DNA from 3 places in the Massilia sp. MP_M2 genome. Region 1 is predicted to be linked to each of the others. Evidence: riboswitches for the same ligand, from Rfam matches in the RefSeq annotation. Region 1 holds a riboswitch; each other region holds the start of a gene.
What was found. A riboswitch is a leader RNA that binds a small molecule or an ion and turns the genes downstream of it on or off. The one in region 1 is predicted to bind cobalamin.
Positions count from the first base shown of each region.

Region 2: it holds a riboswitch for cobalamin, as region 1 does, so the genes downstream of both, RCH14_RS23785 (TonB-dependent receptor domain-containing protein) here and RCH14_RS09875 (cobaltochelatase subunit CobN) in region 1, are expected to answer to the same signal.
Region 3: it holds a riboswitch for cobalamin, as region 1 does, so the genes downstream of both, RCH14_RS00900 (TonB-dependent receptor) here and RCH14_RS09875 (cobaltochelatase subunit CobN) in region 1, are expected to answer to the same signal.

Region 1 is NZ_JBCHJF010000003.1:480,375-488,335, reverse strand. It holds gene RCH14_RS09875 (cobaltochelatase subunit CobN) at 1-4,352, opposite strand, end outside; cobalamin riboswitch at 4,530-4,749, opposite strand; gene kynU (kynureninase) at 4,921-6,183, shown strand; gene kynA (tryptophan 2,3-dioxygenase) at 6,217-7,104, shown strand; partial or broken gene RCH14_RS09860 (VOC family protein) at 7,178-7,309, shown strand; gene ssb (single-stranded DNA-binding protein) at 7,371-7,892, opposite strand.
Region 2 is NZ_JBCHJF010000018.1:515-8,475, reverse strand. It holds gene RCH14_RS23805 (cobyrinate a,c-diamide synthase) at 1-1,083, opposite strand, end outside; gene cobO (cob(I)yrinic acid a,c-diamide adenosyltransferase) at 1,083-1,709, opposite strand; gene RCH14_RS23795 (ABC transporter ATP-binding protein) at 1,706-2,485, opposite strand; gene RCH14_RS23790 (iron ABC transporter permease) at 2,482-3,504, opposite strand; gene RCH14_RS23785 (TonB-dependent receptor domain-containing protein) at 3,565-5,406, opposite strand; cobalamin riboswitch at 5,471-5,706, opposite strand; gene RCH14_RS23780 (histidine phosphatase family protein) at 5,727-6,269, opposite strand; gene RCH14_RS23775 (adenosylcobinamide-GDP ribazoletransferase) at 6,269-7,051, opposite strand; gene cobT (nicotinate-nucleotide--dimethylbenzimidazole phosphoribosyltransferase) at 7,048-7,961, opposite strand, start outside.
Region 3 is NZ_JBCHJF010000001.1:195,153-203,113, reverse strand. It holds gene RCH14_RS00910 (hypothetical protein) at 1-998, shown strand, start outside; gene ylqF (ribosome biogenesis GTPase YlqF) at 1,294-2,241, shown strand; cobalamin riboswitch at 2,267-2,508, shown strand; gene RCH14_RS00900 (TonB-dependent receptor) at 2,576-4,531, shown strand; gene RCH14_RS00895 (thiol:disulfide interchange protein DsbA/DsbL) at 4,682-5,344, shown strand; gene RCH14_RS00890 (hypothetical protein) at 5,341-5,670, shown strand; gene RCH14_RS00885 (metalloregulator ArsR/SmtB family transcription factor) at 5,749-6,381, opposite strand; gene RCH14_RS00880 (MFS transporter) at 6,378-7,589, opposite strand; gene RCH14_RS00875 (ATP-binding protein) at 7,661-7,961, opposite strand, start outside.

The DNA.
Region 1 (7,961 bases):
CGGCCGCGCCACAGACCGAGCGCAAACAGGGCGAAGCAGGCCGCGAGGATGACCAGGACCTGCACGATGCGCAGGCCAGGGAGCGGCGCGGGTTCGGGTGGTTGGTTGAGTTCATACACGCGCATGGCTGGCGGTGCCGCCGGTGCGGGCGCGGAAGGCGCCTGCCCCTGCTGCGCGTCGGCGCGTGGCGGCGCCGCGGCCGGTGATGCCGCCGCGGCCGGCGCGCCGGCCGGCACCGGGACCGCAAGCACCGGCAGCATCTCGCCGCGCGCCTTTGCCAGCGTCACACCAAGCTGCTGCGCGTCGCCCCGATCGAGTTGCGGTGCCAGCCAGCCCCACATCGGGTGATCGGGCGACGTGTGGCCACTGCCCGGCAAGCCGTTGGCGGCGACCAGGCGCGCCAGCTCGCCGCCCATCGTGCGGATCGTTTCCGGATCGGTCTTCCAGAAGCCTTTTTCGGCCGCCACCATGAACACGGCCAGCATGTGCGCCTTGACGTGCGCGTTGTGGCGCTGGCCCAGAAATGCCGGCAGGCCGAGCTTGTGCGCATCGTCGAAGTAGACGGCCTTGACTTCGTCCCAGGCCCAGTTCTTCACCAGGTCCGGGCGCGTGACCTGCCAGCCCCACAGGTTCTCGATGAATTCCTGCCCCATCGTGCGTGCGCCCGAGTAGCCGTTGTCCATCAACGGGCGCAGCCACGCGGGATTCAGGAAGCGCCCGCGCAATTCGCCCAGCAGCGCAGTGGCCAGCGGCTCGACGTCGGCCTGGCCCGGCCGCCCGTGCTGCAGGATCAATGCGTCCGGCACGCGGCCGGTGCGCGTCTCGATGGCCAGCGACAGGCCGCCCAGATAGTCGAAGGCGTCGTTGTTGTCGAGCAGGCCGTACAGATTACTGGCGCGGCCGTGGTAGGTACGGTGGATGCCGTCCAGCGCCACATCGAAGGCGCGGTGCTGGGCGTCGCCATCGGCATCCAGGCCATACGCGTGGCCCATGCGGTTGCGGTAGGCGCGGCCGATTTCCTCGCGCTCGCGCCAGGCGCCCGAGCGTTCGGTCAGGCGGTTCACGCCGGTGCCGTACGCGCCCGGCGCATCGCCGAACACGCGCAGCGCGGCGCCCTGCCCCGCTTCGATGGTCGATGCGCCGCCCGCGACCAGCGCGCGCTGGCGCACCAGCCATTCGCGCGCGACCCGGTTGTCCTTCACGGCCTCACTACCCCAGGCGGCGCCCTGGAGCGGCGCCAGCGCGGCTTGCAAGGCTTCGCGCAGGGCTGGATCTTGCCGCGCCATCGTTTCAGCGGACGCCGCCAGCGCCAGCCGACCGGCGCGGTCGATCAGGCGGATCAGGTTCGGGTACAGGTCGCGAAAGAGGCCAGACGTGGTCACCAGCGCGTCGCGCCGCACGGCGCCCGGCACCAGGCGCACGTCAGTGACGATGCCGCGCGCATTCCAGACCGGCTCCGCGCCCATCATGGCCAGTGCGAAGCCGACCATCACGCCCTCATCACGCACGGCATCCGACGCCCACAGGATGATGCCTTCACTACCCTGCTCCCGCGCAGCGTCGCCCCTGCTGCGCGCCATCGCCTTGGCCGCCATCTTCTGCGCCAGCCCGAAACCCAGGCGCGTCGGCAGGATGTCGCCATCGACCGCGTGGAAGTTACGGCCCGTCGGCAGCGCCTCTGGTGAGCGCAGCGGGTCGTTGCCCTTGCCCGGCTCGATGTAGCGGCCATCCAGGCCCGCCAGCAGGCCGACCATCTCGCGCCGCGGCGAGTCGCGCAGCTTGTCGGCGATGGACGGATCGTCGATGCCGCTCTTGGTCATCGACTCGAGCATCAGGTCGAGCGACTTCTGGTCCCACGGCCGGCCAAACACGTGCAGGCCGAACGGCATGAATTTCTCTTGCAGCTTGGTCAGGTAGTGGCCAATCTCGTGCGCCAGTAAATCGTCATCGGCGGCGTCGAAGCCGATGCCCCTCACTTCGAGCACGTCGGACATCGATGCTTCGAGTTCGGCGCGCAGGTTCAGCGCCACGACGCGCTCGCGCATCAGTTGCGCGGCCTGCGTCTTGAGCGACTCGGACGACGCAGCTTCGAAACTCTCGACGATCTGGCGCAGCGACAGCAGCTCGTCGTACAGCGGTGTCGTCGCCAGCGGGGGCGTCAGGTGGTCGACGATGATCGCCAGCCCTCGGCGCTTGGCCTGCGTGCCTTCGCCCACGCCGTCGACGATGTATGGGTAGATGCCCGGCAGGTCACCCGCGATCAGGCTGGGATAGTCGTCGCTCGACAGACCCACCGCTTTACCGGGCAGGAATTCAAAGGTCGAGTGGCGCCCCACGTGCACGAGGGCGTCGGCCTTGAAGCGGTCGCGGATCCAGTGGTAGAAGGCCAGGTACTGGTGCGGCGGCGTGATGCTGGTATTCGCGTGCAGCAGTTCTTCATCGACTTCCCAGCCGCGCGGCGGCTGCGGACCGATGAACACATTGCCGAACGTGAGGCCCGGCACCAGCAGCTTGCCGCTGTCGACCATCACCTTGCCCGGCGCCGGCCCCCAACCGCGCATGCCTTCGATGCCGTAGCCGATCAGGCGCCGATACAGCGGCGCGAGCGCCTTGCACGGACTGGGTTTACTGTCATCGAGACAGGCGCGGTAGCCGTCTTCGAGCGCATGCAGGTCGCGCGTGGCCTGCACGCGCTGCGGATGGTCGACACCTTCGACCAGGTGCAGCAGTTCCTTGATGATCGTCTCGGCCTGTTTGCGGCCCGGCGCGCGCTCGCCCTGCGCTTCGGCGACCAGCACATCGGCATGCAGGCGGCCCAGCATGCCGTCCTTCATTTCGCCCTGCACGCGCGGTGCAAGCGTTGCGAACCAGCGCGCGTAGTCAGCCGCACTGACGCTATTGACGGTGGCGCTCATCTCGCGCAGCGCAGCGCGATCTTCGGGCAAATTCACGCCATGCGCCATGATCATGTCGAGCAGTGCTTCGGGCGTGGCCGGCAGATCGCCAACCGTGTAGCCGGCCGCCTTGAGCGCATGCAGCATGTCGAACAGCGACGCCGGTACGTTCAGGTTGTCGGCGCCGATGTTCTGGCGGCCCGGCGGGTGGTTGTAATAGACCATCGCGATGCGCTTGTCGGCATTGCGCTTGGCACGCAGCGCCAGCCAGCGGCTCACGCGCGCCGTCATACGATCGACTTCGGCCGGCAGCAGCACCGGCGGGCGGTTCTCGATGCCGGTCAGGCGGTCGCGCTGTGACTGGCCCAGCGCCGCCACCACCATCGGCTGGCCGATGCCCTGCAATTCGGGCAGCGCGACGCGGTACTGGACCGAATCGGGCGGCAAGCCGTCGGGCGAAAGCTGCCACCCGATGGCGGTGCGGTCCGACAGGCGGATCGCCTTGAACACGGGGATATCGAGGCGTTTGAAGGCTTCGCTGACGACTTCGCGCCCTTCGGCGGCGCCGACGACAAAGTCCTGCAGCACCACCAGCGCCGCCGGCCTGGCCGGCGCGATCAGCTCGGGCAGGCGCACCAGCGCTTCGCGCGACGCGCCGCCCCAGCGCGTGAGCAGCTGCACGCAGGCCTGCCCTTGTTCTTCGATGCGGCGGCACAGGGCGGCCGGCACCATGCCATCCATGTTTGCCAGGTCGAGCACGACGACGGTCGGGCGGTCCTTCAGACCAAGCTTTGCGGCGTTGCCCCAGGCGGCGGCGTCCTGCAGCTCGTTCTGGCCGACGCGCAGGCGCAGCGTCGGTTCTAGCAGCGGGGCGCCCAGCGCTGTCGACGGATGCAGCAGGTGGGCGATGAGGGCCGTCGTGTTGTCCACGCCGCCCGCTTGCCACACGCGCCGCGCCGCCAGCCATTGGCGCGCGGCGGGATTGGCCTCTGCCGCCTGCAGCGCGGCGGACGCCGGCGCTTCGGTTGCCAGTTCGCGCAGCAGCTCGGGCGCGAAGCCGGCCAGGCTGCCGTGCGCCGCGCGCGTCATCAGGTTCAGGCTTGCTTCGCCATTGAACGCCAGCACCGCGGTGCCTGGCTTTGCGTGGCGCGCCAGCGCATCCTTCATGCGGCGCGCCGGATCGCCGAACAGCGACACCGCCAGCACCGTGTCGGCGCGCGCGATCCACTGGCCTATCTCGCGTTCACTGGCGGCCATCAACTGGGCAGGTGTGCGTAACTGAATCCGGTCGCGCGGATGGCTGGCCAGGTGGCGGTGGGCGGCCTCGATCGCGCCCGGCGCGGCGCGCTCGGTGACCACGGCGAACAGGGTGGCGGCGTGGCTGTGGGCGCAGGCAAGCAGGAACGCGAGCAAAAGCGCCAGCGCAGTACAGGCGCGGGCAAGCGAAGCAGTGTTCATGTGAACGTTGACCTTTCAGCTGCGCGCCAGGGCGCGCATGACAACGGGCAGACGTCTTCCTTCCACGCTGGACGCGACAGGCCATGTGCACGCGTACGTGCGCACGCCTGCGCGAACGCATTGGCAACATAGAAGGAACGACGAACTACCAACAGGCACGCCCACACCCCGGGACGTACGCAATGCATCGTGATTGGCCGGTCTTCTGGCTTGCCGTCATCCTTCCCGGGTCCTGCCTTCCCGTGCACGGGGCACAGTGGCGTTCGACGAGGGTCGTCAGGCATACAGCAGCGGGGGCTGCGCCGGACTGGCGTGCGATGGATTCGCACACGTCACCGGCTTCCCGTTTCACCTTCCTGCAGACGAGCAGGACGGCACCATTCACTTGATTGGGCGCGATTCTACAGCCCGGGTGCGCCACTGTCACCGCATTCTTTGGCCATGCAGGTCATTTGGGAGCAGCCAGCGGCGCTGCATCGATCTTTAGCATGGCATCATCGGCGTCTGGCCTAGAATGGCGGTATCGTCCGGCATGGCCGGCACCAACTCATCCTTCGCGACGGTTCACATGATCACACAACAAGACTGCCTGGCCCTCGACGCGGCCGACCCGCTGGCGCCCCAGCGCAATGCCTTCGCGCTGCCGGACGGCGTGATTTACCTCGACGGCAATTCGCTGGGCGCCCGTCCCCGCGCGGCCCTGCAACGCGCGCAGGACGTGATCGCCGCCGAATGGGGCAATGACCTGATCCGCAGCTGGAACACGGCCGGCTGGTACGACTTGCCGCAGCGCCTGGGCACCCTGATCGCGCCGCTGATTGGCGCCGCGACCGATGAAGTGGTGGTCACCGATTCGACCTCGGTGAACCTGTTCAAGGCGCTGGCCGCGGCGCTCAAGATGCAGGCCGATGCGCCGGCGCACGCCGCACGCCGCATCATCCTCACCGAGCGCGACAACTTCCCGAGCGATATCTACATGGCCGAAGGCCTGATCGGCTGGCTCGAACACGGCTACGAGCTGCGCCTGCTCGACAGCTGGGCCGACCTGCCAGCCGCCCTCGAAGGCGACGCCGGCGCGCAGGTGGCGGTGGTGATGCTCACGCACGTCAACTACCGCACCGGGCGCATGCTCGACATGAAGACGATCACGGCGCAGATCCACGCCGCCGGCGCGCTGGCGATCTGGGACCTGGCCCATTCGGCCGGCGCAGTGGAGGTCGATCTGAACGGCGCGCAGGCTGACTTCGCGGTGGGCTGCACCTATAAATTTCTCAACGGCGGGCCCGGAGCGCCCGCGTTCATCTGGGTGCCGCAGCGCCACCACGCGCAGTTCACGCAGCCGCTCACCGGCTGGTGGGCGCACCGCCAGCCGTTCGCGATGCAGCCGGCGTTCGCACCGGTGGCCGGCATCAAGCGCGCGATGTGCGGCACGCAGCCGGTGGTGGCGCTGGCACTGATCGAATGCGGGCTGGCCGTGTTCCAGGACGTGACGATGGCGGCGCTGCGCAAGAAGTCCCTCGCCCTGTCGGACCTGTTCCTGGCGTTGCTCGAACAGGAATGCGCGGCGCATCCACTGGAGCTGATCACGCCGCGCAATCATGCGGACCGTGGCAGCCAGGTGAGCGTGACGCATCCGCACGGCTACGCAGTGATGCAGGCCCTGATCGCGCGCGGCGTGATCGGCGACTACCGCGAGCCGCAGGTCATGCGCTTTGGCTTCACGCCGCTGTACACGGGATATGACGATGTGTGGCAGGCCGTGATGGTGCTCAAGGATATCCTGGACCGCAGCGACTACCAGGTCGATGCCAAGCGCACCGCGGTGACGTGAGCGATTCTCGATCGATTCTCAAGAGAGGACACGATGCCCTGCCCTGTTACCCCTGATTCGTCCGCCAGCAACGCCGATGTGAGTGGCTGCCCTGTCGCGCAGCCCGGCTACCACGGTGCCAAGCTCGATTTCAGCAAGGACATGAGCTACGGCGACTACCTGTCGCTCGACACGATCCTCAATGCCCAGCATCCGCTGTCGCCCGAGCACAACGAGCTGCTGTTCATCGTGCAGCACCAGACCAGCGAACTGTGGATGAAGCTGATGCTGCACGAGCTGCACGGTGCGCGCGACAACATCGCGCTGGGCCAGTTGCCGGCGGCGATGAAGATGCTGGCCCGCGTGGCGGCGATCATGAACCAGCTCGTGCATGCATGGGATGTGCTGGCGACGATGACGCCGCCCGAGTACACGGCGATCCGCCCGTACCTGGGCGCGTCGTCGGGGTTTCAGTCGCACCAGTATCGCGAGATCGAATTCATCCTGGGGAACAAGAACGTCACGCATTTGCAGGTGCATCAGCACAAGCCTGACGCGCATGCGACGCTGCAGTGCGTGCTCGATAAACCGTCGCTGTATGACGAAGCGATCATGGTGATGGCGCGCAGCGGGCTGGCGGTGGATGCGGCGCGGGTTACCGGGCCGTGGCAGCAGGCGACGCGGTCGGATCCGTCGGTGAAGGCGGCGTGGATGGTGGTGTATCGCGACACTGACCAGTACTGGCCGCTGTATGAATTGGGCGAGAAGCTCGTCGATATCGAAACGGCGTTTCGCTTGTGGCGCTTCCGGCATGTGACGACGGTGCAGCGCGTGATCGGTTTTAAAACCGGCACCGGCGGCACGGACGGCGTGGGGTATCTGCGCAAGATGCTCGATGTCGTGCTGTTTCCGGAATTGTTCGAACTGCGCACCGAGCTGTAATCGCCTTCACACAAGGGGCGCATCGCCCTCACAATCGACAACCTTCGACAACCTTCGACAACCTTCGGCACCATTCGGCAACGAGAGAATCAAGCTGCACCAGCGCGGCGCCGAGTGCGAGCCGAAGGCGCACTTGCCGGTGCCGGGGGCGGTGGGTTTTATCGCGGCGGTGCCGCGCGGTGCGGTCGCTCAATACCTCGACCGCACAAAAAAGCGCCGTGAGTCACAGACCCACGGCGCTTTGATCGCTTCAACAACGTTTAGTCTTAGAACGGAATGTCGTCATCCATATCCGAGAAGTTCGGGGCCGGCTTCGGCTGTGGACGTGCTGCCGGTGCCGGTGGCGCCTGGCGTGGCGCTTGTTGGCGTGGCTGCTGTGGCGCCGAGTAGTCGTCGTCCATGCCGCCACCGCCCATACCGCCGCCCATGCCGCCGCTGTCGCCGCCCATGCCCTGGCGACCGCCCAGCATCTGCATGTTTTCAGCGATGACGTCGGTTGCGTAGCGCTCGATGCCGTCCTTGTCGGTGTACTTGCGGGTCTGCAGGCGGCCTTCGACGTAGACCGACGAGCCTTTTTTCAGGTATTGCGCGACGATCTCGGCCAGGCGGCCGAAGAACGAAATACGGTGCCACTCGGTCAGCTCTTTTTGCTCGCCGGTGTTGCGGTCTTTGGATTTGTACGAGGTGGCGACCGCGATGTTCGCGATGGCGTCGCCGCTCGGCATGTAGCGCACTTCCGGATCGCGGCCGAGGTTGCCGACGATGATGACCTTGTTAACTGATGCCATTTGATTACTCCTGCTGGGTATGATCAGCCCTGACTCTGCATGCTTCTAGGCGTCAGGGAACGTGGTGTT
Region 2 (7,961 bases), on a different contig from region 1:
GAGCATGCCGAGGCCAGCCAGGCGCTTTTGCATCGCCACTTCGCCCGCTAGCAGGCCTGCCATTTCCCAGCGCCGGCCATCGCCGTCGGTCAGGCCGTCGGCCAGGGCCATCATGCCACCGCATTCGGCCACGATCGGCACGCCACGCGCATGGGCCGCGCGGATCGAGTCGCGCCAGCGCGTTGCACCTTGCAGCGCCGCGCCATGCAGTTCGGGATAGCCGCCCGGCAGGTACACGGCGTCGGCATGGTCCGGCACCGCCTCGTTCGACAGCGGTGCAAAATACGTGATCTGCGCCCCCATCGCCTTGAGCAGCGCGACGTTGGCCGGATACACGAACATGAACGACGGATCGTGCGCGATCGCGATCGTGCGGCCGGCCAGCGGCGTGTCGATCTGCGCCGGGACGGCGTGCGCTGGTGCCAGCAGCGGCAGCGCATCCCACGCCGCCTCGTCGAATTCGATGCTGTCGGCCAGCGCGTCGAGGATGCCCTGCAGCTCGTCGACTTCACCCGGCAGCACCAGGCCCAGATGCCGTTCGGGCAACTGAAGCTCCTGGCGTGCCAGGGTGCCGATCAGCGGAATGTCGCGCAGCGACTCCTTGACCATCTCCGCGTGGCCGCTGCTGGCAACGCGGTTGGCGATCACGCCCGCCATCTGCACGGGACCATAGTCACGCAAGCCTTGTGCCACGGCGCCGGCCGTCTGGGCCATGGCCGATGCATCCAGTACGGCGAGCACGGGAATGCCGAACGCGCGCGCCAGGTCGGCGCTCGACGGCGTGCCGTCGTACAGGCCCATCACGCCTTCGACCAGGATTGCGTCGGCATCGGCAGCAGCGGCCTGCAGGCGCTGGCGGCATGCCTCGGGGCCGACCATCCACAGATCCAGATTATCGACCGGCGTACCGCACGCGCTTTCCAGCATCACCGGATCGACAAAGTCGGGGCCGCACTTGAACACGCGCACGCGCTTGCCCATGCGGGTCAAACGCCGCGCCAGCGCGGCCGTGACGGTGGTCTTGCCCTGGCCGGAAGCCATTGCCGCCACCAGCACCACGCGCGCACCGGGATGCGCGCTCATTACCACTCCGTCCCGGCCTGGGCGACGATCCCCGCGTTGAACGCGTGCTTGACGACGTTCATCTCGGTGACCGTGTCGGCGACTGCCACCAGTTCGGGTGGCGCGCCACGGCCCGTGATCACCACGTGCTGCATGGTCGGGCGGTCGAGCAGGTCGGCGATCACGGTGTGCACGTCGACGTACCCGTATTTGAGGGCGATATTCAGTTCGTCCAGCACCACCATGCCGATATTCGGATCGGACAGGAATTGCTTGGCCAGCGCCCACGCCTCGGTCGCTTTCTCGATGTCGCGCTCGCGGTTCTGCGTTTCCCAGGTATAGCCTTCGCCCATCGCATGAAAGCGCACTTCGTCCGGGAAGCGGCGCAGGAAGGTTTCTTCGCCGGTCGACAGCGCACCCTTGATGAACTGGACCACGCCGACCTGCATGCCGTGGCCCAGCGCGCGCGCGACCATGCCGAACGCGCTCGAGCTCTTGCCTTTGCCGTTGCCGGTATTGACGATGATGATGCCGATTTCCTTGTCGGCCGACGCGATTTTTGCGTCGATGACGGCTTTCTTGCGCTCCATGCGCACGCGATGGCGTTCGTTCAGCGCGGCAGTTTGTTCGGGAGTCATGTCGTTCATGCGAAATCCTCTTTGGGGATGAAAATGCGGCGGCCATGATGCTCGATCATCTCGATCGGGTGGCCGAGGTAGTCGCCCAGCAGCGCGCTCTGCATGGTCTGTGCGTTGGTGCCGGCGTGCCAGCGGCCATCGCCCATCAGCAGCAGCACGTGCGTCGAGATGCGCGAGGCCAGGTTCAGGTCGTGGCCGATCATGACCACGGTGTGGCCCTGCTCGCGGCACAGGCGCGCGAGCAGGCCCATGACGCTTACCTGGTGCGCCAGGTCGAGCGCATTGGCTGGCTCGTCGAGCAGCAGCAGCGGTGTTTGTTGGGCCAGCAGGGCGGCAATCGCCACGCGCTGGCGCTCGCCGCCGGAGAGCGTGCGCACGTCGCGCGACGCCAGTTCAAGCACATCCATCGACGCCAGCGCTTCCAGCGCAATCTGATGGTCGTCGCTGCCTTCCCAGTAGCGGTTGGCGTGGTACGGGTGCCGCGCCGAGAGCACGCTCTCGAGCACCGTGTAGGCAAAGGCGTCGTGGCGCGACTGGGCGAGAAAGGCACGTTCGCGCGCCAGGTCGGTCAGCGGCCAGGCCGCCAAGGCGCGCCCGCCGATGTGGACCGCGCCGCCGTCGGGCTGGTGCAAACCCGCCAGCGTGCGCAGCAAGGTGCTCTTGCCGGCGCCGTTGCGGCCGATGATGCTCCAGCATTCGCCGGGTTGCGCGGCCCAGTTCAGGCCTTGCACCAGGGTGCGCCCGGCAATGGACAGGCGCAGGTCGTGGGTGGCGATGACGGTCATTTGCGCATGCGGTGCAGTTGATACAGAAAGACCGGCGCCCCGATCATCGCCGTGATGGCGCCGACCGGCAGTTGCTGCGGCGCGACGATCGTGCGCGCCAGCGTATCGCACAGCACGAGGAACGCGCCGCCACTCAGGACGACAGCGGGAATCAGCACGCGGTGGTCGGGGCCGAAGGCGAAGCGGCAGGCGTGCGGCACGATCAGGCCGACAAAGCCGATGGCGCCGGCGCTGGTGACGGCGCTCGCAGTGAGCAGCGCCGACACGAAGAACAGACCCTTGCGCAGCGCACTCACACGCACGCCCAGCGTGACGGCGTTTTCGGCGTGCAGCGCGACCATGTTCATGGCGCGCGCGCTGCGCATGGCAAACAGCAGCGCGCCGATCAGGACAATCCAGGGGGCCAGGCGCAGCGGTGCGCCGGCCAGGTCGCCGATCAGCCAGAAGATCATGCTGCGCAGGCGCCCCTCTGGCGCGATCGACAGCATGAGGGTGACAAGGGAGCCGCATAAGGCCGAGACGATCACGCCGGTCAGCAGCAGCATCGAGGCGCCACCTTCGGCGGCCTGGCCGCTGCGCAGGTCGCGCCGCGCCAGGGCGTACAGCAGCAGGGAGACGCCGACGGCGCCGGCCAGTGCGGCCGCATCGACCATCAGCGTGGACGCCATGAGCAGCAGGGCGAGGAGGGCGCCGACCGAGGCGCCGGACGAGACGCCCAGCACATACGGGTCGGCGAGGGGATTGCGTAACAGTGCCTGCATCATCAGGCCGGCCAGGGCGAGGGCGCCGCCAGTGGCAAAGGCCACCAGCGCGCGGCTGGCGCGCAGGTCGAGCAGGGATGCGGACAGGGATTCGGGTTGGCCGCTGGCCAATTGGCGCAGGGCGTCGGGGATGTCGCTGAGCGGCACGCGGATGGAACCGGTCATGCCCGAGAACAGCAGGGTGGCGATGGCCAGGACCAGCATGGCGCCGACGATGAGCGTGGCGCGTTGGCGTAATGACGGGACGGGTGCTTGCATGCGGGCCCTGATAGTTGATCGATGCCCGCGGCGCGTGCGCCGCGAGCGGAAAATGCCAGCTTAACGGATGCCGTAGCGCAGCGACGCGAACCAGGTGCGCCCGCTCGTGCCGTAGTTGCGCGCTACTTCGTAGTTCTTGTTCGCGACGTTGTTCACGCGCAGCAGCAACGACCAGTCGGGCGTGAACTGCCACGTGGAGTACAGGTTCAGCAAGCCGTAGCCCGCCAGGCGGTTGGTATTGGCGGCGTTGTCGAAACGCTCGCCCGACACGGTCAGCTCGGCGCCGCTCTTGAGTTGGCCCATCACATAGTCGGCAGCGAAGTTGGCGTGCTTTTTCGCGCGGCGCGCCAGCTGGCGGCCGGTGGTGTCATCGCGCGGATCCTGCCAATCGAGGCTGGCGCGCAGGTTCACGTCCATCAGGCGCATGCTGCCAGCCAGCGAGAAGCCTTCGAGCGTCGCTTCGTTGACGTTGTAGGCGCAGCTGCCTTTTCCGCCATTTCTGCCGTCCGGGCATGGCGTGCTTGAAACGATCATGTCGGTCAGGCGATTGTGGAAGTAGGTGGCATCGAGCTTGTAGCCGTTGCCGTCGTAGCGCAGGCCCACTTCGCGGTTGCGGCCTTTTTCAGGCTTGTTCGTCGCCAGGCCGTAGCCCGGGAAGTACAACTCGTTGAAGGTCGGGGCGCGAAAGCTCGTGCCGATGCTGGCAGTGGCGCGCAGGCCGTTGCCGAACTCGTAGCCGTAGCCGGCAGCGCCGGTGTTCTGGCTGCCGTAGACCGAGCGGTCCTGGCGCGCGCTGACGTCCAACAGGTGATTGGCGCGCTTGGCCGAATACGCCGCTGCATACGAATTCGTGATGCGCGTCTCGCGCATCGACGAGACTTCTTCCTTGCGGTGGTTGAACAGCAGCTGCAGCGTGTCCTGGCCGATGGCGACGTTGTTCTGCCACGAGAATTCGTTCTGCTCGGTGTCGATCTGGCTGGCACCGCTGGCCGTGGCGTTGCTGAAGTTGCCCGACTTGTCTTCCGAACGTGCGTACTGCACGGTGCTGCGCCAGTTCGGCAGCAGTTGGTTGGTCATGTAGACGGCGCCGGTGTTCAGGTCCGAGTCGCTGTGCACATCGTAGTTGCCCGAACCACTGGCGTCGTACTGGCTGAACGTGCGGCTGGCAAGGAACTGGGCGCCGATCTCGTGACCCGGTGCGAGCGCCATCGACACGCGGCCGTTGGCGTTGCGGCGGCGGTAGCCGTCTTCGTCGGCGTTGTAGCCCGATGCACCCGGACGGGTGGACGAGAAGCCGTCCGATTCTTCATAGCCGGCGCCGAAGGCGTAGCTGATGGCGTTCGGGCCGCCGCTCTTGCCGAAGATGCCCGCGTCGCCCTGCAGCGTGGCGTTGCTGCCCGCACCGACCGAAGCGGTGACGACAGGTGCGCCTTCGCCCTTGCGGGTAAAGATCTGGATCACGCCGCCGATGGCATCGGCGCCGTACAGCGTGCTCAATGGCCCATAGACGATTTCGATGCGGTCGATCGCGCCCAGCGGGATCGCATTCCAGCTGGCGGTGCCGGTGGTGGCCGAGCCGATGCGCACGCCGTCGAGCAGCACGACGATCTGGTTGGCGTTCGCGCCGCGCACGTAGACGCTGGTCGCGGCGCCGGCCGGGCCGTTGCGGGTGATCTCGATGCCGCGCTGGCGCTGCAGGACGTCGGCCACCGAGCCGGCGCCGGAGCGCGCGATTTCTTCGGCGTTGATGACGGTGGTATCGGCGACGAGGTCCGCTGCGGTTTGCGGGGTACGGGTGGCGGTGACGACGACGGTGTCAGCGACTTCAGCGATGGCGGTGGACGAGATGAGGGCGAGTGCGAGCGACACGGCGGCCGCTTGCCGGCTTACTGGAAAATTCATGAGTGTTTCTTATTAAAGGCATCCCGCCGACGTCCCCGTGGGCTGGATTCAAAGGATCGCGCTGTGCGCGTATCCACCTTTTGGCCGGTATCCGGGCTGGCAAGTATGGCCGTCCCACCTTCCCATGCTTAAAAAGCACAGTGGTATGAGGGGGCGGTTCGCCGCAGGACCCGAAGAGAGGCTGCAGCACTTGCTTACCGTTGCGGGGGCAGCACGCGTTGGCCCTGTGAAGAGCTTCGTGTTTCCCGTTTAACTGCACCTGCGAACGCAGGTGCGAGCACCAAAACGCGCTCATTATAAGGTGGTTGCCCCGGCCGTTGTCAGATTTCCAGCACCATCACTTCGCCGTAGCCGATCTGGTGTGGTGTCGATGCTGCACGCAGCGCAGCATCGCGCAGCGCGCCGCCAGCGGCCAGCGCATGCAGCAGGCGCATGGTGCCGGCGTGGCAGATGACGAGTACCTCGGCGTGTCCTGCGCGCTGGATATCGGCGAGAAAGGCGGCCACGCGCACGGCCACTTGCATGACGTTTTCGCCGCCACCAGGGCGGTAGTCGAGCAGGTCGGCGCTCCAGGCATCGATCTCGTCCCGGGGGATGTCGTCCCAGTGGCGCAGCTCCCAGGCGCCAAAGTCCATCTCGGCCAGGCGCGCGTCGAACGTCGGCGCGGTTGACAGCTGCTGCGCCAATACGGCGCTGCGTTGCAACGGGCTGGCGTAGACCGGCATGGCGCCGGGCAGGTTCTGATGCTTCAGCGCCGCCAGCACGCGTGCGGTGTCGGCGTCCTGCGCCGGCAGGTCGGTGCGGCCGTAGCAGTGCCCGGCCGGTACCGCCGGTTTCGGGTGGCGCACGAGGTAGAGGCGCATCAGGCCAGCGCGCCGCGGCCGAGCGTGGCCACTACCGCGATATAGATGGTCACTTCGGCCAATTGCTGCACGGCGCCGAGACAGTCGCCCGTATAGCCCTGCAGCCGGCGCGTGAATGTGCGGGCCAGCCAGCGCGTGGCCAGCAAGGCCGCGAACAGCGCCGCGCCAAGCGCGGCCAGGTCGAGCAGCCCAACGGCGAGAAGGACGAGCGCAGGCACCAGCACCGTGAGCGTCGCGATCCCGAATTCGTTGCTGCTCATGCGCACGGCCAGCGGCTTGGCCTTGCCTTCGGCGCGGGCATATTCCATCTGCCAGATCAGGGACGTGGCGGCAAGACGCGAGAGCGGGTGGGCCAGCAGCAAAGCGCCGATGGCGGTCAGGGGCGGCAGCGTGGCGAGTGCGGCCAGCTTGGCGCTCAGCATGCAGACGATGCCGATCGCGCCATACGCACCGACGCGCGAATCCTTCATGATCTCGAGCGCACGCTCTTTCGTCATGCCGCCACCCAGTCCATCGCAGGTGTCTGCGAAGCCGTCTTCATGGAAAGCACCTGTGAGGTAGATGGTCGCCGCGGTGGAGAGCACGGCGGCCACTGGTGCTGGCAGCCAGTGCGCGGCGATGAAGTAGACGGCCGCACCGATGGCGCCCACCACCACACCGACCAGCGGGAAGTAGCGCGACGCATGATTGAGCCATGCCGGCTCGAAGCCGACCCAGTGCGGGATCGGCAGCCGCGTGAAGAACTGCAGCGCGATGAAGAACAGGCGCAGTTGGTGGATCATGCCGCGTGCTCGCCCAGTTGCTGCGAGACCTGGGCCGATGCAAACGTCGCCATCTCGCCCAGGAAGTTGGCCGCTGCGTGCAGCAGGGGCAGGGCGAGCGCGCTACCGGTGCCTTCGCCCAGGCGCAGGCCCAGGTCGAGAAGCGGGTGAGCGCCCAGTTGCTCGAGCAGCAGGGCGTGGCCATGCTCTCCTGAGCAGTGTGCGAAGACGCAATAGTCGAGGATAGCGGGTTGCAGTCGCGCGGCGACCAGCAGCGCGCTGGTGACGATGAAGCCGTCGATCAGCAGCACCTTGCGCAGGCTGGCTGCCTGCAGCATGGCCCCCGCCATCATCGCGATCTCGAAGCCGCCGAAAGTCGCGAGAACCTCGAGCGGTTCGCGCGCGCTGGCGTGATGCGCGACCGCGGCGGCGACGACCTGCTCTTTATGGCGGATGCCGTCGAGCGTCAGGCCCGTGCCGGCGCCGACGCAGGCAGGAGCCGGTTGCCCGGTCAGCTTGTGCATCAGGGCTGCGGCGGCGGTGGTGTTCCCGATGCCCATCTCGCCGAAGCCCACGACGTTGCCGGGCAGCTCGCGTGCCAGGGTCATGCCGTGCTCGAGGGCGGTCGCGCAGTCCTGCGCCGACATTGCCGGCTCGATGGCGAAGTTGCGAGTGCCCTTGCCGATCTTGCGGTCGAGCAGGCCATCGCGCACACCGAAGTCGTGATTGACGCCGGCGTCGATCACGCGCAGTGCGCAGCCATTCTGGCGCGCGAACACATTGATGGCCGCGCCGTTGGCCAGGAAGTTCTCGACCATCTGCCAGGTTACGTCTTGCGGGTAGGCGGAGATACCTTCGGCGACTACGCCATGGTCGGCAGCGAAGACAAGGATCGCAGGTTGGTCGATCGTCACCTGGGCTGTCTGCTGGA
Region 3 (7,961 bases), on a different contig from region 1:
AGCTTCGCTTAACGCAGCACACCTACTGTAGCTACCTCCAGCAAACCCGCTACCCGCACACATCGCGCCCGGCCGGGCAGCATCCCGACCAGCTGTATCCGAACCAGCCGGTGCGCGAATCGAACCCGCTGCGCGTCCAGGGCGGCGACAGCGATCCGGCCGTGCTGGTGCAGAGCGCGCAGTCGCGCGTCTATCTGGCGGCGGGCGAGACGGTGGCGTTCTCGCTGCGCGCCGTCGATGCTCAAGGCGTGGCGCTGCCACTGGTGGTCTCACGCGCGCTGGCCCAGGGCATGGCCGCGCCGGGGACGCGCGCTGCGCCCAGCGTGACGCTGGTGTTTGCACAGGACGGCGACGACTGGCGCGCCACGTTCGCGCCGCATGCGGGCGCGCTGGCGCGCTTTCACGGCACCATCCGCAGCGAAGTGCGCTTCAGCGCTGGCGGCCGCACGGGCATCGTGTGGTTCGATGTGATCTACTCGCCCGAACTGCCGGCCATCTGGAGCGGCGCCCCGCATGAAGCGATCGGCCAGGACGCGCTCGAATTCACGCTGCCACTCGACGTGCGCATCGCTGGCCGCTACGTTGTCAGCGGCCGCATCGACGACGCGCTGGGGCGCCCGTTCGCGCTGGCGAGCTTCAACGAGCTGCTGGGGCAGGGCACGCAGGCGGTACCCTTGCGCGTGCACGGCAAGCTGCTGCACGACGCCAACCCCAGGCCGTTATTGCCACTGGTGCTGCGCGACGTCGAAGGCTATCTGCTGCGCGAGAATGCCGACCCGGACCGGCTGCTGCTGGCGCGCCGCGAGGGCCCCGTGCTGGTCAGCCGCACGCTGTCGTTGGCAGGCGTGCCCGATCGCGAGTGGCAGAGCGAGGAACGCAGCCGCTACCTGGCCGAGTATGCGAAAGACCGCTCGGCGGCGCGCGACCGCTTATCGGCGTTCGATCCGGCCGCCACGTTGCCGCCCGCCGCATGCAGCGCAGCGGGTCCGCTTCAGTAAGGCACCAGCGGCAACTCGACCAGCGCAGATACCACGATGGCGCAGCACAGCAAGCCGACGCCATACCAGCGTGCCATCGATCGTTTCAGTCTGTCCCGTGCGCGCATATGTCGTCTCCGCTGCGTCCTGCCACCACCTGTGGTCAAGGGCCAGTGTGCACGCCGAATATGTCAACAGTGTTGCAACGGGTCAACGTCATGCAGAAGAGAAAGGCCGACTGTGGCGGGTTCGCGACGCCAGCGTGCGCCACCAGCGTAAAATAGCACCTTGAACGAAAGATAAAGAAAGCAATAGCATGTCGATACAATGGTTCCCGGGCCACATGAATGCGGCCAAGAAGGAAGCGGCCGAGCAGATGGAGAACATCGATCTGGTGATCGAAGTCCTCGATGCACGCCTGCCCGAGGCGAGCTGCAACCCACTGGTGGACCAGCTGCGCAAGTTCCGCCAGCGTCCCAGCCTCAAAATCCTGAACAAGATCGATCTGGCCGATCCGGTCGCTACCGCCGCCTGGAAAGCCTATTACGATGCGCAGGATGGCGTCACGGCCTACCCGATGACGACCAAGAAGCCGGCTGACGTCGCCCGCATCCCCGATCTGGCCCTGTCGCTGGCGCCGCACCGCGGTGTGCCGACGAAGCCGCTGCGCATCATGATCATGGGCATCCCCAACGTCGGCAAGTCGACGTTGATGAACGCGCTGCTGAAAAAACGCGTGGCCAAGGTGGGCGACGAGCCGGCCGTGACCAAGGTCCAGCAGCGCCTGTACCTGAACAAGAACGTGGTCCTGGTCGACACGCCCGGCATGCTGTGGCCAAAGATCGCCATGGCCAGCGATGGCCTGATGCTGGCGGCCAGCCACGCGATCGGCACCAATGCGCTGGTCGAAGAAGAAGTGGCCGAATACCTGGGCGAGCTGCTGCTGCAGCGCTACCCGCACCTGCTCACCGCGCGCTATGGCCTGAAAACAGATGGCATGGATGGCGTGGGCGTCATCGAAGGCGTGGCGATGCGCCGTGGCTTCCGTGTGCGCGGGGGCGAGTACGACTACGAAAAGGCAGCCCACTCGCTGCTGCAGGATTACCGCCAGGGCGCCCTTGGCCGCATCAGCCTGGAAACGCCGGTTTCGCGCGCGGCCAGCCTGGCCCTGCACGCGGCCGAGGTCGCCGAGAAAGCCCGCCTGGCGGCCGAGAAGCTGGCCGCCAAGCTCGAAGAGCAGTCGCGCGGCAAGCGCGGCAGCTGATCACGCCCGGGCGCGTGCCGACACGGTATAATCGCGCCGTTTTGGTGCTCTCGCGCGCCCTCCAGTGCGCGAAGTTAAACGGGAAACACGACAGGGCTGCGCCACGCGCGGTTCTGGAAGTGTGCTGCCCCCGCAACGGTCGACAAGCGCCGCGTCCGCACATCCTGCGCCGCGGCAGACAATCTCGATAACCACTGTCCGCACGACAGGAAGGTGAGGGCGTCTCGCTTGCCAGCCCGGATACCGGCCAGGACAGGTGGAGGCGCCATGCGCCTCCTTCGACGCCGGGCTGCGGGGACGCAGCGGGGCGCCCCTTACCGAGAACACACTCATCATGATTTTTGCAGCTCCTGCGCGCCGCGCGCCCCTCGCCGTGGCGTGCGCCTTCGCCGTTTCGACCTTTGCCACCATCGCTGCAGACGCTACTGCGCAAGAGCCGCTGGCGCCGGTCGTCGTCACCGCCGCCCGCTTCCCCGCCAGCGCGACGCCAATCGGCGCCACCGTGATCACCGCCGACCAGATCCGCAGCGCCGGCGTGGCCGACGTGAATGCGGCGATCCGCAAGATCGGCGGCGTCTTCGGTCGCCAGAGCCTGGATGGCTCGCCCGACTTCAGTCTCGACCTGCGTGGTTTCGGCACCAACAGCGCGCAGAACGTGGTGGTGATGGTCGACGGCGTGCGCCTGAACGAAAATGAGCTGGCCAACACCGTGCTCTCGAGCATTTCGATCGACACGGTCGAGCGCATCGAGATCACGCGCGGCGGCAGCAGCGTCCTGTATGGCGACGGCGCGACCGGCGGCGTGATCCAGATCTTCACCCGCCGTCCAGCCGGCAGCGGCACGCGCGGTTCGCTGTTTGCCGAAGCCGGGCGCTTCGATGCCCTCGACCTGCGCGCCTCGATCGCGCATGGCGCCGGCCCATGGTCGTTCGACGCCGCCGTGACCGACCGCCGCACCGACAACTACCGCGACAACAACAAGTACGAGCAGACGAGCTTCAGCGGCGGCGTGCAATATGCGTACGCTTCGAACGGCCGCGCTGGCCTGCGCTTCGAGAGCTCGCGCTCGGACGCGCGTTTTCCGGGTTCGCTGAACGAGGCGCAATTCCAGGCCAACCCGACCCAGAGCAACACGCCGGGCGACTTCGGCTCGCTCGACACCGACCGCATCAGCGCCTTCGTCGAACACCGCATCGGCACCATCGAACTGGCAGCCGAACTGTCGCACCGCGCGCGCGATGTGAAGTCGACCTACAGCGGGTTTGGTTCGCGCTACGAGGCCGAGCAGACCCAGTTCTCGCCGCGCCTGCGCCACACCGCCATGCTCGGCGACAAGCGAAACGAATTTGTCACAGGCATCGACCTGACCCGCTGGGATCGCCAAGTGACGTCGAGCTTCTCGGCCGGCGACGCCACGCAGGATTCCAAGGCGATCTACGTGCGCGACGAACTGACCTGGAACGCGCCACACAATGCGCGCCTGGCCGTCGGCGCGCGCCATGAACGTTTCGACAAGGACTACACCGACCCGCTCGCCTTCACCGCCCCGGAAGAGACCGAGCAATCAAGCAATGCCTTCACGCTCGAAGGCAGCGTTGATGTCGCGCGCGAGGTGACCGTGTTTGCAAAAGCGGGCCGCAGCTACCGCATCGCCAATATCGACGAAAACTCCTACCGTTCCACGACAGGCGTGCTGGCGCCGCAAACCTCGCGCGACCTGGAGCTGGGCGTCGCGGTTGGCAATGACGCGCGCAAGGCCACGGCCTGCGTATTCCATCACCGCCTGACGAACGAAATCTTCTTCGACCCGACGCTGGCCGGCGGTTTTGGCAGCAACACCAACCTCGACCCGACCCGGCGCCAGGGTGTCGAATTCGAAGGCAACGCGCTGCTGGCGACTAACTTGCGCGTGACCGGCGCCTGGCAGTACGTGCAATCCGTCTTCCGTGATGGCCCGAACGCCGGCCGCGAGATGGTGCTGGTGCCGAAACATGTCGTGACGACGCGCCTGGCCTGGACGCCCGGCAATGGCCAGAGCGCCGATGTGGGCGCGCAGTGGGTGGCGAGCCAGCGTTTTGGCGATGACTTCGCCAATCGTTGCAGCGCGCGCGTGCCGTCGTACACGACGGTCGACGCCCGCTATGCGCGCCGCTTCGGCCCATGGGAAGCGTCGGTATCGGGCCTGAACCTGCTCGATCGCCAGCACTACAGCTACGCGTTCAGCTGCCGCGCCGGCATTTACCCGAGCGATGGCCGCCAGTTGAAAGTGTCGCTGCGCTACGACTTCTGATCCATCGTTTGCCGGGCGCGGGTGGCTGATGTATTTGCATGCATGTTTCAGCGGTAAGCAAATGCAATAAATCGCGCCCTGCAGACAGGGGAACGGCAAAAAGTGGTAATCTCGCGATCGTTCGCTCAATCATATATGTGGAAGGATGTTATGCGCACTCTGCGTTTTGCCCTCGTTGCTGCCGCCCTGGTTGCCGGTTTCGCCAATGCTTCGCCGACTGATCCACGCGTCGGCGCCGAATACACCGTGCTGGCCGCGCCGCAGCCGACCCAGACCGTTGGCAAGAAGGTCGAAGTCGTCGAATTCTTCGCCTACCACTGCGGCGCCTGCAATGCATTCGAGCCGACGCTCAATGCATGGATCAAGAAGCAGGGCGACAACATCGTGATGCGCCGCGTCCCGTTGCCGTTCCAGGGCGCGAGCGACCCGGAAGCACGCCTGTTCCTGACGCTCGACGCCATGGGCAAGCTGGAGCAGTACCATGACCGCGTGTTCCGCGCCGTGCACGTCGAGCGCAAGCGCCTGATGAAGGATGACGACATCATTGCGTGGGCAACCTCGAACGGGCTCGACAAGGCCAAGTTCATGGAAGCGTGGAACTCGTTCGGCGTGCAAACCAAGCTCAAGCGCCTGCCGGCAGTTGCCGAAGCGTACAAGGCCAGCAGCACTCCAACCGTCGTGATCGACGGCAAATACGTCGTCTCGCCAGCCACCGTGGCGCAGTCGAACAAGATCCAGGACATGGGCCAGCTGATGACGGCCACTGGCCAGGTCCTCGATGCACTGGTCACGAAGGCAGCCCAGACCAAATGACCAACGACGTCGAACGCGACATCCTCAAGATCTACGAAGGGTCACGGCCCAAAGAGGAAGAGCTGTTTGAGACCAGCCGCGTGAACCATGTTGCGTGGTCGCTGGTGGCGATCTTCGCCATGGCGACCATCTGGCTCTCCATCGCGCTGGTCAATGCGGAGAATCAGCGTCATGCGCTGGCGACGAACAAATGTCCTGACCTGGTATTCAAGTCGGGATTTGACAAGGCATGCCTGGTCACGGTGGATTCGCGCGATCACTGGTGGGAACACCTCTGGTTCGGCGTGATGAATGTGCGGCCTGCTCCGCATAATGTTGGCAAGTGAGTTGGCAAATGCGTTGGCAACTGAGCTAGGCAAGCAAGCCAGGCACTACCAAAACGGCGCCCCATGGGCGCCGTTTTGTCATTCTGCCGTCGATACAGCGTAGGCGCAGCGCCGCGCGCCATGCAACTGATGCTCGATGCGGATCACCTTCACGGTCGGTCCCAATACGCGCGCGAACACGTCGAGTTCCGAGCGGCAAAAGTCCTGGCACATGCGTGCTGCGGCGCAGATCGGGCAATGGTTTTCTATTAACAGCACGCTGCCGTCCGGTTGCGGCTGCGCCTCGGCCATATACCCCTCTTCATCGCGCACGGCGGCCAGCGCCGCGACGCGCGTTGCCAGTGGCGCTCCGGCACCCGCGTCATCGAGCCGGCTGCGGTACAGCGCTTCGCTCGTCTGCTCACGCGCAACGATCAGGCGTTCCATCGCGGCCGGTCCGAACAGCCTCTGCACCTGCCCGATCAAGTCAACCGTGAGCTCGGCGTGACGATCCGGAAAGCGTGCTTGCCCGGCCTGGCTCAGGTGCCAGCGCCGCACCGGGCGCCCGACCTTGCCCCCGCTGTCCTCGCACTCGACCAGGCCCTTTCCGAGCGCGCTCTCCAGATGGCGCCGCACGCCCATCGAGGTCAGATCGAGTTGTCCGGCCAGTGCCTGTGCGGTCTGAGGGCCGCGCATTTTCAGCTGCATCAGGATGCGTTCCGAGGTGTTCATGGGGTCTCCAGTCGTTGATGCATACTGCGCATACTCCAGCGCCGCAGTGCCATCGCCGCCCAGGCCGCCAGCACGCCGCCGACGACCAGCACCAGCCGGGTGTCGATCAGCGTCAGCACGGCGCCCAAGAGCGCCATCAGGATATTGGCCAGGCAAAAAATGGTCGACAGCAGCGCCATGACCGACCCCTGACCGTGGGCCGCAAACTCGTCGGCCGCCCAGGTTTGCAGCGCCGTGTTGTAGAACGCGTGTGGTACGCCGAACAGGACGATGCCGGCAATCCCGATCCACAGGTTGCCAAAGCCCACGCACAGGATCGTGGCGGCGCCCACGCCCGCATACCAGGCAGCGCGCCGGCGGCCTTCCACCAGACTGGCGTGGCCGGCGAACAGCGCGGCGGTCGTCATCAATGCGCACATGCCCATGTTTACGAGCGAAATTTCGCGCGCATCGTAGCCGCCTATATCAACCAGCCATAACGGGAAGTACTGGTACAGCGACGCGACGCCACAGCAATAGCCCAGGTGGACGATGAACAGCGTGCGCAGCGGGCCGTGACGCAGCAGTGTCAGCGCGTGGCGTTCCCGCGCCACCGTCCACCAGCGCAGGCCGTGCGTGGCGGGCGGCGTGGCGGGAATCGTCAGGAACACGCAGAGCGTACCCAGGAGCAGGGCGACGGCGGCGATCCCGAACGGCACCTCGGCGCCCAGCGTCATCGTGAAGCCGCCCAGCAGAGGGCCGACCAGCCAGCCGAGGTTGAAGGAACCATTCAGCCACGACAGCGCGTGATTGCGCATCGGTCCCTTGATGCGCTCGATCAACAGGGCGCGCATCACGGCGCCATTGCCTTCGAGCAGGCCGGTGAAGAAGCGCGCCGCCAGGAACAGCAGATACGACTCCATCACCATCGCCACGGCGGTCAGCAAGTGGCCGATCGCCGCGCCGACGGTCGTCAGCAGCAGCGCGCGACGCCGGCCGAAACCATCGGACAACGGCCCCAGCACGGCGCTGCCGATCAGCAGGCCGAGCGGATTGATCATCAGGGCAATCCCCAATAGCAGCTTGGGCGGCAGTCCCAGAAAGCTGTTGAGCCCATGGACGCTGCCATCGGCGAACAGGGGAGCGAGCATCGGATAGGGCAGCGAGGCGCCGACCGTCGACAGCAGGGCCAGAGCGCATAGGGTGAGGATAAGGAAACGCTGGTTCATGATGGCGCGGAAAGAATGTCAACGCGCCGAGCTTACGCCCGGCCAACTAATAAGTAAACGAAAGTGTTTATTTATTTGAGTGCTTGCGGTAATCGCACCACGAAGCGCGCGCCGCCAAGCGGCGAGGTGTCGGTGCTCAGGGCGCCGCCATGCAGGACCACCGCCTTGCGCGCGATCGACAGGCCGAGGCCAAAGCCGCCCGTGGCGCGGTCGCGGCTGCGGTCGAGCCGGTAGAACGGCTCGAACACCTTGTCGCGCTCGGCCTCGGGAATGCCGGGGCCATCGTCGTCGACAGCAATCTCGATGCCGGCCGGTCCCCGTGCGGCCGATAGCACGACCCGGCTGCTTGCATATTTCTGGGCATTGCGCAGC